Bradyrhizobium diazoefficiens: one gene and its partner. Each later gene encodes a partner of the first gene's protein in a complex. Links are inferred from orthologs where the notes say so. Each region holds a gene or a part of one and is shown in the gene's direction. Other genes may lie near its edges.

Region 1 (6,009 bases):
GGCGCTCGCCGACAGCCGTTCGCTGCGTCGCGCGGCCCTCTTGCATAAAGTGCCGTATTACACCACTCTTTCCGGGGCCGTGGCGGCCGCGCAGGGTATCCGCGCCTATCTGGGCGGGGACCTTGAGGTTCGTACCCTGCAGAGCTACTTTTCGGAAACCTGATCGCGCGCGGGAGGCCAGGCCTTGACGGGTTGAGCCTTCCGCTAAGTGATTGGCAATGAAGCCACAATGGCCGGAGGAACTGTCCGGCCATGTGGTTGTTCTGTTCCGGCGCCAAACCCACGTAGCGCTCCGGTGGCCGTGTGTTCAGCCCCGGACATACCGACGAATCAAGGCTGTCGCGCCCCCTGTCGTTGCGGGCGCGTGGCTGAAGGACGAGAGAAGAGATGGAAAAGGTTCCGATGACCCAGGCCGGCTTTGTCGCGCTCGGGGAAGAATTGAAGAAGCGCCAGTCGGAAGACCGTCCGCGCATCATCGAGCACATTGCGGAGGCGCGTTCGCACGGCGACCTGTCGGAAAACGCGGAATATCACGCCGCGAAAGAAGAGCAGTCCCACAACGAGGGCCGCATCGCCGAGCTCGAGGACAAGCTCGCGCGCGCCGACATCATCGACATTTCCAAGCTCTCCGGCGACACCATCAAGTTCGGCGCCACAGTGACGCTGGTCGACGAGGACACCGAGAAGAAGACGGTGTGGCAGATCGTCGGCGAGGTCGAGGCCGACGCCAAGAAGGGCCGCATCTCCATCACCTCGCCGCTCGCGCGCGCGCTGATCGGCAAGAAGAAGGGCGCCTCCGTCGAGGTCAACACGCCCGGCGGCGCCAAGGCCTATGAGATCACCAAGGTGGAGTGGCGGTAACGGAGTTGCTGCTGCGCGCTGTGAGGTTTGAAAAGGCCGCGCGATCTGCGCGGCCTTTGTTTTTGCGTGTTGTTGGGAATGTGATGGACTCGCGCCCTCATTCTCGTGTCCCGGACGCGCTGCAGCGTTCTTACGCTGCCGCGCTGAGCCGGGACCCAGAAGGCAACATGGGAAGGCGCCGTGAGATGGGCCTCGGCTCTGCAGCGCACCGCGGAAGAAGCGCTGCGCTGCGTCCGGGGCACGAGATCAAAGCTACCTGCGCCCCTTCACGTCGAGCGGCACGGCCGCCTCGTATTTGGAGTTATGCAGCACCAGCGACGTCCGCACGTTGCGCACGTGCGGCGCGGCGGTGAGATGCGTGACGAAATCCTGGAACGTCGCCATGTCCGGCGCGACGCATTTCAGGATGAAATCGACCTCGCCCGATAGCATCCAGCATTCACGCACCAAGGGCTCGGCGCGGACGAACTCCTCGAAGGCGCGCAAGTCGGCCTCGGCCTGGCTGGAGAGATGCACGGCGGCGAACACGGTGACGTCGAAGCCGAGCTTGCGGGCGTCGAGCAGGCCGCGATAGCCGTGGATATAGCCTTCCTCCTCCAGCGTCCTGACGCGGCGGAGACACGGCGGGGGCGAGATGCCGACCCGCTTGGCCAGCTCAACATTCGTGATTCGACCGTCGGCCTGGATCTCAGTGAGAATTTTCAGGTCAATCTCGTCTAGGTTCCGCGACACGTGATTGGAACTCCTGCCCTTTTGCGGCGGTATTCGCTGGTTTTCGCAATCCTCATAGCGCAGTCCGCGGCGTTAGCGCAATTTTATTGCGCGTGCATCGCAATCGACTTTTGTTCCTTGTTGGAAAAATCCGCCGACAGGGAATGCAATTCTTGCATAGCTCATCAGAAGGCTTAGATTAGCTCTGACATTTCAGCGCCTCCGCGACGCCTCCCGGCATGTTCCGCGCCCGCGCTGCAAATCCCCCGTGAAAGGCGTCCATCGAAATGTCCGTTCCTGTTCATGCAAAGGTCGTCATCATTGGCTCCGGCCCCGCCGGCTACACCGCCGCGATCTACGCCGCGCGCGCGATGCTCGAGCCAATCCTGATCCAGGGCATCCAGCCGGGCGGCCAGCTCACCATCACCACCGACGTCGAGAACTATCCGGGCTTCGCCGACGTGATCCAGGGCCCCTGGCTGATGGAGCAGATGGAGAAGCAGGCGGTCCATGTCGGCACCAGGATCGTCTCCGACCTGGTCATCAAGCTCGACACCTCGCACCGGCCGTTCCGCCTCACTTGCGACAGCGGCGACGTCTATCTCGCCGACACCGTGATCCTCGCCACAGGCGCGCAGGCGCGCTGGCTCGGGCTGCCGTCCGAGGCCAAGTTCCAGGGCGGCGGCGTCTCGGCCTGCGCCACCTGCGACGGCTTCTTCTACCGCAACAAGGACGTCGTGGTGGTCGGCGGCGGCAATACCGCCGTCGAGGAAGCCCTGTACCTCACCAACCACGCCTCGCAGGTCACCATCGTGCATCGCCGCGACCATTTCCGCGCCGAGCGCATCCTGCAGGAGCGTCTGTTCAGGCACCCCAAGATCAAGGTGGTTTGGGACTCCGCTGTCGACGAGATCTGCGGCACCGAGAGCCCGAACAAGGTCACCCATGTGCGGCTGAAGAACGTCAAGACCGGTGCGCTCACGGACGTGAAGACCGACGGCGTCTTCATCGCCATCGGCCATGCGCCCGCGACCGAGCTGGTGAAAGACCAGGTCAAACTCAAACCCTCGGGCTATATCGAGGTCGCTCCGAATTCGACCGCGACCTCGGTGCCCGGCCTGTTCGCCGCCGGCGACGTTGCCGACGAGACCTATCGTCAGGCCGTCACGGCCGCCGGCCTCGGCTGCATGGCCGCGCTCGAGGCCGAACGCTTCCTGGCCCTGCGCGCCAGCGAGCGCGCCGCAGCGGAATAACGATCATGCCTCGAACACGCGACGGATTTACGGATATGGACTGGGACAAGCTGAAGGTGTTTCACGCGGCGGCGGAAGCGGGCAGCTTCACGCATGCGGGCGAGCAGCTCGGCCTGTCGCAATCGGCGGTGTCGCGCCAGGTCTCGGCGCTGGAGCAGGAGCTCTCGGTCTCGCTGTTCCATCGCCACGCTCGCGGCCTGATCCTCACCGAGCAGGGCGATCTCTTGTTCCGCACCGCGCATGACGTGTTCATGCAGTTGCAGGCGGCGCGCGCGAAGCTGACCGACAGCCGCGAGCGGCCGAGCGGCGATCTCAAGATCACCACCACGCCCGGCGTCGGCATCAACTGGCTGATCCCGCGCCTCGGCGAGTTCACTGCGCTCTATCCGGAGATACGGATCTCACTGATCGTCACCGACGAGGAGCTGGATCTCTCCATGCGCGAGGCGGACGTTGCGATCCGCACCCGCAAGCCGACCCAGCCCGATCTCATTCAGCGCAAGCTGTTCGCGATGGGCTTCCACGCCTATTGCTCGCCGGAGTACATCAAGCGCTTCGGCACGCCGCGCACGCTGGAGGAGCTCGACTCCCACCGCATCATCACGCTGTCCGACGGCAACTTCGCGCCGCATCTTCAGAACCGCAACTGGCTGGTCGAAGCTGCGCGCAACGGCTCGGGTCCGCGCGAGGCGTACTTCAAGGTCAACAACATCCTCGGCCTCGTGCGCGCCTGCCAGCAGGGCCTCGGCATCGCCGCGCTGCCCGACTACCTCGTCGAGGACCAGAGCCGCCTCGTGCAGCTGTTCGGCGAATCGGATTCGATCCAGCTCGACACATATTTCGTCTATCCCGAGGAGCTGAAGACGGTCGCGCGCGTGCAGGTGTTCCGCGACTTCGTGGTGAGCAAGGCGCAACGCTGGCCGTCCTGATTTCCGCATGTCTGACATGCGGCCCCGGCTGTTGCTGCATGGCGCTGGCCAAGCCCATACTGCTTGCACGCTGAGCCTTCGCGTTGCGCATTTGTCCCCCTCCTCCAGTGGCGCGGGAGTTCAGTAATCCCTCTTGGAAGGTGATTGTGTCGGCCTCACGTGGCCAATACCTAAGCCGGGCTCTTTGAGCCCGGCTTTTTTTCTACCGAATCCGGCATTCGCCCTCCGCGTGTATTGACAGTTCCACGTATCCCTCGCATCATTTGCCCCATGATCACGAAGTCGTGCGCCCTCGTTTCGAAAAGGCCCCCGCCCGGGGACCTCGGAATCGTGCGCGCGCTAGGCTGACTTCGTCATCGCGAACTGATCCTGAAAACCCCGCCGCCTGGACGGGGTTTTTTCATGTGCCCTCCGTCTCAGGTTCTCGACGAGAAGGAGATGGAACATGACCGGACTAAGAGAGCATTTGCACGGGCTGTGGCTGCCGCTGGTGACGCCGTTTCAGGGCGGCAGGCTGGACGAGACCTCGCTGCGGCGGCTGACGCGGCACTATAGCGGCGAGAGCATCGAAGGCTTCATCCTCGGGGCGACCTCGGGTGAAGGCATGACCTTGCGCGAGGCCGAGCTCGAGCGCCTCGTCGCGGTGGTGCGCGATGAGATGGCGGCGGGCCGCCGCAATATCCCGATCTGCCTCGGCCTGTCAGGCGCGGATACGGCGCGGCTGAAGAACCGGCTCGATGAGACCGCCGACTGGCCGATCGAGGGCTATCTGATCGCGAGCCCCTACTACGTGCGGCCCTCGCAGCGCGGACTGCTCGCGCATTTCGAGGCGCTCGCCGACCACGCTGCCTGGCCGCTCGCGCTCTACAACATCCCGTATCGCACCTCGGTCAACATCACCAACCAGACCATGCTGCGGCTCACCGAACATCCCAACATCGTCGGCCTCAAGGATTGCGGCGCGAGCCGCGAGCAATCGATCGCGCTGCTGCGCGACAGACCGAAGGGATTTCGCGTGCTGACCGGGGAGGACGCGAACTACTTTGAAGCGCTCACGGACGGTGCCGATGGTGGCATCGTGCTGTCGGCGCACGTCGAGACGGCGACATTCGCGGCCATCTATGCCGAGCACAAGCGCGGCAACGACGATGCGGCACAGGCGCGCTGGAATGAGGTCGCGGAGCTGACGCGTCTGTTGTTCGCCGAGCCGAGCCCCGCGCCGGCGAAGTACTGGCTGTGGCGATCCGGCCTGATCGACAGCCCCGAAGTGCGCCTGCCGATGGTGGAAGTGAGCAGCGAGCTCGCGGCCACGATCGATCGCGAGATCGCGCGACGGATGAAGGTCGCGGCGTAGTCTTTTGAAGGTCGCGGCGTAGTCTTTCTTCGCCTCTCCCCGCTTGCGCGGAGAGGGCTGAATTTGCGCGTGCGCAAATTCAGAGGGGAGTCTCCGCGAGTCCAGCTGCCAACGCATTTGCGGAGACAGCCCCTCACCCCGCCCTCTCCCCGTAAGAACGGGGAGAGGGAGTGACAGAGTGACTGCGTGGTTAACCGGGTGCGAACAGCCGTCGCGCCGGCGGCATGGCGCATCCACGGCTCGTTTACTCGATCGACGCTATCGTTCTCATTCAAAGTCTTTCAAACGGGGAATGACCATGCGGCATCGCACCCGGCCTACGGCCGCGAGCCAGTTCGCGCCCGCCGATCTCTTGCAGGGAATTTTGGTCGTGTCGTCGTTCGGGTTCTGGGCAGTGATGCTCGGCCTGATGCCGGTGCTGCTGTTTCGGATCTGGCTCGCCTGAGGCGCGACGCGCCGGGATAGTTAATCCGTGGTGGCAAATGCGCTCAAAATGCGCAAGCGTCTGCGGGGCGGAATCTTAAAACATCCTGCGTATCGTTGACGTCCATAAGCGAAGAAATCGCGGGGGCGTTTTGTGAACAGTCATAACGAGGCGGCGTCGCATTACGACGCCGGACAGCAGAGCTTTACCACCGAGGACATTCTCTGGGCCGTCGGCATCTGGTCGGTGATCCTGACGCTGTCGCCGGTCATCGTGTTCTACATGCTGATGGTGGCATAGCCGCACCTTCATCTTCATCTCCAGAAACGCAAAACGCGCGGAGCTCCGCGCGTTTGTCGTCCGGGGAATGATTTGATGAAAATTATGCCGCCTGCTTGTGCATTGCGCCGGATGCCGACGCCGTGCCGCGAATAGCCTTGACTGAACGCTCGATCGCCGCCCACAGCCTTGCAATTT
Region 2 (6,072 bases), 1.4 Mb from region 1 along the record:
TCGAAGACTGGCTACGCGACCCCTACACGATCTACGCAAAATACGTCCTGCGGCTGGATGCGCTCGATCCCGTCGACATGCCGCTCTCGGCCGCCGACCGCGGCTCGGCGATCCATGAGGCACTCGGCGAGTTCACCGAGACCTATGCTGCGCATCTGCCCGACGATCCCGCCCGCGTGCTGCGCGCGATCGGCGAAAAGCATTTTGCGCCCTTGATGGAGCGGCCCGAAGCGCGGGCGCTCTGGTGGCCGCGCTTCCAGCGCATTGCGCGCTGGTTCGGCGAATGGGAGACGGCGCGGCGCGACGCGATCGAGGCCATCACCGCGGAGACGCGCGGCGAGATCTCGATCCCGCTCGACCACGGTCGGAGCTTCCGCCTCTCCGCACGTGCCGACCGCATCGAGCGGCGCCAGGGCGGCGGCTACGCCATCCTCGACTACAAGACCGGCCAGCCGCCGACCGGCAAGCAGGTTCGCATGGGCCTGTCGCCGCAGCTCACGCTGGAGGCCGCGATCCTGCGCGAGGGCGGTTTCCCTGCCATCGACGCCGGTTCGTCCGTCAGCCAGCTCGTCTATGTCCGCCTGAGCGGCAACAATCCGCCGGGCGAAGAGCGCATCCTCGAGCTCAAATACAAGCAGGGCGACGAGCCGCAGCCGCCGGATATTGCGGCCGCCGAGGCGCGGGCCAAGCTGGAGGCACTGATCCGCGCCTTCGAGGACGAGAACCAGGCCTACACCTCACTGAACCTGCCGATGTGGACCAACCGCTACGGCACGTATGACGATCTCGCTCGGATCAAGGAATGGTCCGCGGCCGGCGGCCTGGGGATCGAGGAATGGTGAAGCTACCCCGCCCCATTCCCGACGAAGTGCGCGCAAGGCAAGCGCGCGCATCCGATCCGACCGCGTCGGCGTTCGTGTCGGCCAATGCCGGCTCGGGCAAGACGCATGTGCTGGTGCAGCGCGTGATCCGTCTGCTGCTCGCGGGCGTGCCGCCGGAAAAGATCCTCTGCATCACCTTCACCAAGGCGGCGGCCGCCAATATGGCCGAGCGCGTGTTCACCACGCTCGGACATTGGGTGACGCTTGACGATGAGGCGCTCAACGGAGCGATCAAGTCGGTTGGCATTCTCCATCCTGATCGCGAATTACGGCGCAAGGCACGGAAGTTGTTCGCCTGCGCGCTGGAGACGCCGGGCGGGCTGAAGGTGCAGACCATCCACGCGCTGTGCACGCGTCTGCTCCAGCAATTTCCGTTCGAGGCCAACGTGCCGGCGCGCTTTGCCGTGATCGACGAGCGCGACCAGACCGACATGATGGAGCGCGCCAATCTGAAGGTGCTGCTCGAGGCCGCGCGCGACCCCGAGAGCGTCACCGGCCGCGCGCTGCTGACGGCGATGGCAAGCGCCGCCGATGTCACCTTCAAGGAGGTGGTGCGCGAGGCTTGCCTGAGCCGCGACCATTTCATGGCCTGGACAGATGAGGCCGGCAACGCGGAAGCTGCCGTCGCGCAGATGGGGGCCGTGCTGGGCGTTGGGGCCACCGACCGGATCGAAGACGTCGAGACGGAGATTCTCGACGGGCCGTTCCTGCCGCGCGCGCGCTGGGACGACATCGCCTTTGCGCTGGAGGACGGCAGCAAGTCCGACAACGAGCAGGCGAGCCGCCTTCGCGAGGCAAAAGTGTTCTCCGGCGCAGCACAGGTCGATGCCTATCTCTGCGTCTTCCTCACCGACGAGAAGCTGCCGCGCAAGGCGGTGCTGACCAAGAAGTTTGGCGAGCACAATCCGTCGGTCGCGCGGCTGTTCGAGAACGAGGCGCAGCGCCTCGGTGGACTGATCGAGAAGCGCCGCGCCGTGACCATGCGCGACCGCACCGCGGCGCTGCTGCATATCGCGACTGCGGCCGCTGCGAACTACCGCCGCGAGAAGCAGGAGCGCGGCTTGCTCGATTACGACGACCTGATCGACAAGACTCTGGCGATGCTCGACCGCATCGCCTCGGGCTGGGTGCATTACAAGCTCGACCGCGGCGTCGATCATGTCCTGATCGACGAGGCCCAGGACACCAGCCCGCGGCAATGGGACATCGTCGCGCACATCATCTCCGAGTTCACGGCCGGCGAAGGCGCGCGCGAGGGGCTGAACCGCACTGTCTTCGCGGTCGGCGACGAGAAGCAGTCGATCTTCTCGTTCCAGGGTGCCGACCCGCACGAGTTCGACAAGCGCAAGCGGGAGTTAGACCGCAAGTTCAGAGCTGCCGGACTGAAATTCGATCCGGTCGCCTTCACCTATTCGTTCCGCTCGGGCGCCGCGATCCTGCACTCGGTCGATCACGTCTTCCGTGATCCCACGATCTACAAGAGCATCCATTCGATCGAGACCGGCCACCCCCTGCACAATGCGCTCGCCGATGCCGGCCCCAGCGTGATCGAGTTGTGGGACCTGGCCGAGGCTGACGACCGGCAGGAGATCGAAGGCTGGCGCGCGCCGTTCGACGGCGTTGCTTCAACCAGCCCCGAGGTCAAGCTCGCCCGCCGCATCCAGACCGAGATCAAGCGGCTGGTCGAGAGCGGCACGCTGACCGGGCACGAGGGCGAGCGGCGGCCGCTGCGCTATGGTGACATGCTGATCCTGGTGCGACGGCGCGGCAACGCGTTCGACGCGGTGATCCAGGCGCTGAAACACGCTGGCGTGCCCGTCGCCGGCGCCGACCGGCTCAAGCTCACCGAGCACATCGCCATCATCGACCTGATGAACCTTGCGGACGCGCTGCTGCTGCCGCAGGACGACCTCGCGCTTGCGGTGGCGCTGAAGAGCCCGCTGTTCGGGCTCGATGACGACGACCTGTTCACGCTTGCCCATGACCGCAAGGGATCGCTGCGGCGCGCGCTCGGCGAGCATGCGGCAGGAAGCGAAAAGTTCGCATCCGTGCTGCGGCGTCTGGAAGCCTGCGAGGTTCGCGCACGCGAGGAGACGCCGTTCGCCTTCTACGCCTGGCTGTTAGGGGGCGACGGCGGCCGCGCGCGCATCCTGCGCCGGCTCGGCCATGAGGCCAATGACGCGCTCGACGAATTTCTGGAGCTGGCGCTGAACTACGAGCGCAAGGCCCCGGCTTCGCTGCAGGGCTTCATGGCGTGGCTGCGCTCGGCGGACACCGAGGTGAAGCGCGACATGGAGATCTCGCGCGACGAGGTACGAGTCATGACCGTGCACGGCGCCAAGGGCCTCGAGGCTTCCGTGGTGTTCATGGTCGACACCACCTCGTCGCCCGCGGATTCGCAGCGGCTGCGGCTGATCCACGTGCCGCGCGGCAATGGCGGTGAGGTGGTGGTCTGGGCCGGCCGCAAGGCCGACGATCCCAAGCTCGTCGCAGACGCGCGCAAGGCGATGCTCGAGGAGACCGAGGACGAATATCGTCGCCTGCTCTACGTCGCGATGACGCGTGCGGCCGACCGGCTGATCGTCGGCGGCTGCATGCCCGGCAACATGAAGACGGTCCGCAAGCTGAGCTGGTACGACCTCGTCGACACCGGGCTCGCCGGCTCGGGGCTCGACAAAGAGACAATCGACACCCCGCTCGGCAAGGTGACCCGGTTTGCGCGGCCGGAGGATATGGCGGCGCTGGGCACCCCGGCGACAGTCACAAACCAGACAATCGCGCTGCCGGACTGGCTGCGGACGCCGGCACCGCGCGAGACCATCGAGGACGATCCGGTGCGTCCCTCGGGCCAGTCTGCCGAGGAAGGCCGCGCTGTGCGGACTGGCGAATCAGTGCAATCCCGCGCGCTTGCGCTGCAACGCGGCACGCTGGTGCACCGGTTGCTGCAATCGCTGCCCGAGATCGCCACCGAGCGCCGGCGCGAGGCCGCGCTCGGCTTCATGGCGCGCAACGCCGCGGACTGGACCGAGGCCGACCGCACTGCGCTCGCCGACAAGGTGCTCGCTTTGATCGCCGAGCCGCGCTTCGCAGCCGTCTTTGCCGCCGGCAGCCGGGCGGAGGTCGCGATCGTCGGCAAGCTCGACCGGCCGGGCCGCGCCCCGGCGCTGGTGTCAGGCCAGATCGACCGGCTGGTCGTGCGTCCGGATGAGGTTTTGATCGTCGATTTCAAGACCAACCAGATGGCGCCCAAGAGCGCGGCCGAGGCGCCCGCGGCCTATGTCCGGCAGCTCGCGCTGTACCGGGCGGTGCTGGCGCGGCTTTATCCCCAAAAGCCTGTTCGAGCCGTCCTGCTCTGGACCGAGGCCCTTGAATATATGGAGATTTCAGCCCCCGCGCTGGACGCGGCGCTGGCATCCCTTCATCTCGGTGTGAGCGTCCTTGACCCGGCAAGGGGCCGTTCATAGGTTGACGGCATGATCCCGGGCGCGATTCCCATCCGCGCCGATTCGTTCAACCGAGTGAGGTACTCCAATGGCCGTTAGCAAGGTTTCCGACGCCGATTTCGAAGCCGAAGTGCTCAAGGCGAACGGCCCCGTGGTCGTCGATTTCTGGGCGGAATGGTGCGGCCCTTGCCGTATGATCGCGCCCGCCCTCGACGAGATTGCCGGCGCGATGGGCGACAAGGTCAAGATCGTCAAGCTCAACGTCGATGAGAGCCCGAAGACCGCGTCCAAGTACGGCGTGATGTCGATCCCGACCCTGATGATCTTCAAGGGCGGCGAGATGGCCTCCCGCCAGGTCGGCGCCGCGCCGAAGGCGAAGCTGCAGCAGTGGATCACCTCGGCGGTCTGATCCACCTCGCCTACGATTATTTTCGACAACGGCCGGCGAAATGCCGGCCGTTTGCGTTGATGGGACATGTCCTGCGTTTGACGAGTCCCATCCTTGCGTGCCCCATCCAAAAAAACTGCGCGAAAATCCACCTCCCTCGTCGCGATGGAGGCGAAGTCGGTCGACGCGATCCCGCGCGGCAAGGAGTGGCAGTACGAGCCGAAATGGGATGGCTTTCGCTGCCTGCTCTCGCGTGACGGCAGTCGCGTTGACCTGCGTTCGAAATCCGGCGAAGACCTCGCGCGCTATTTCCCTGAAATCGTCGCGGCGGCTCTGAAGCTGAAGGCGGATCGTTTCGCCCTCGACGGCGAGATCGTCGTGCCGCATGGCAAGGGTTTTTCCTTCGACGCGCTGCTGCAGCGGATCCATCCCGCCGCAAGCCGCGTGACGAAGCTCTCGGAGGAGACGCCGGCGCTCTATCTCGTCTTCGACCTGCTCGCGACGGCCCGGGACAAGCAACTTGCCGGGGAGCCGCTGAGCCAGAGACGGCCGGCACTGGAAGCGTTTGCGAAAACGAATCTGAGAGGCAGCACGTTCCGCGTGTCGCCGGCGACGACAAGTTACGCCACCGCGAAAAAATGGCTGGCGCAATCGGGCGGCGGCTCGGACGGCGTGATCGCCAAACGCGTCGACCTGCCCTACCAGGCGGGAAACCGCGAGGGCATGCAGAAGATCAAGAAATTTCGCAGCGCCGATTGCGTGGTCGGTGGCTTCCGCTATGCGACCAACAGGATCGCTGGCCGCAAGGTGGTTGGCTCACTGCTGCTCGGACTTTACGACGACAAAGGCCTGCTGCACCATGTCGGCTTCACCTCGGCGATCAAGGCGGAGGACAAGCCTGATCTCACCGACCGGCTGGAAGCTCTGATCGGTGAGCCTGGCTTCACCGGTAACGCGCCCGGTGGGCCGAGCCGCTGGTCCACCGAGCGCTCGGCGAAGTGGTGCCCGCTCAAGCCGAAGCTCGTGATCGAGGTCTGCTACGACCATTTCAGCGGCGAGCGCTTTCGCCACGGCACCTCGATCCTGCGCTGGCGCCCCGACAAGGCGCCGCGGCAATGCAGCTTCGAGCAGTTGAAGCAGAAGACGGCCGATCCGATGAAGCTGCTGAAGTGAGTTCTCGTGCCCCGGCCGCAGCGCAGCACGCACTGATGCGCTGCTGAGCCGGGGCCCATAGCGCGGCATCTGGGTCCCGGCTCTGCGGAGCAGCATTGCACGCTGCACCGCGTCCGGGACACGAGACCGGCTTACGCGGGCGGCGTGCCGTTGATCGCCAGCACATGGCCGGCGAGATAGAGTGAGC

What was found.
Region 2: the proteins of trxB (region 1) and trxA are in contact, whole or in part, in a crystal structure (PDB 1F6M), measured with the Escherichia coli proteins. The link is inferred for Bradyrhizobium diazoefficiens from one-to-one orthologs.

The regions. Positions count from the first base shown.
Region 1 is NZ_CP067100.1:1,498,121-1,504,129, reverse strand. What follows is about bases 1,034-3,842. They hold trxB (thioredoxin-disulfide reductase), read left to right. Parts: upstream 1,034-1,859; coding sequence 1,860-2,825; downstream 2,826-3,842. Other genes in these bases: JJB99_RS07160 (LysR family transcriptional regulator), read left to right, coding at 2,831-3,754; JJB99_RS07170 (Lrp/AsnC family transcriptional regulator), read right to left, coding at 1,114-1,593. Also shown: carB (carbamoyl-phosphate synthase large subunit), read left to right, coding at 1-163; transcription elongation factor GreA, read left to right, coding at 388-861; JJB99_RS07155 (4-hydroxy-tetrahydrodipicolinate synthase family protein), read left to right, coding at 4,200-5,108; JJB99_RS07150 (hypothetical protein), read left to right, coding at 5,407-5,553; JJB99_RS07145 (hypothetical protein), read left to right, coding at 5,686-5,832; JJB99_RS07140 (ParA family protein), read right to left, coding at 5,915-6,009.
Region 2 is NZ_CP067100.1:84,545-90,616, forward strand. Bases 3,201-6,072 are described here. They hold trxA (thioredoxin), read left to right. Parts: upstream 3,201-4,412; coding sequence 4,413-4,733; downstream 4,734-6,072. Other genes in these bases: addA (double-strand break repair helicase AddA), read left to right, coding at 3,201-4,345; JJB99_RS00365 (ATP-dependent DNA ligase), read left to right, coding at 4,878-5,885; JJB99_RS00370 (bifunctional folylpolyglutamate synthase/dihydrofolate synthase), read right to left, coding at 6,017-6,072. Also shown: double-strand break repair protein AddB, read left to right, coding at 1-842; more of addA, read left to right, coding at 836-3,200. UniProt on the Escherichia coli protein: Participates in various redox reactions through the reversible oxidation of its active center dithiol to a disulfide and catalyzes dithiol-disulfide exchange reactions.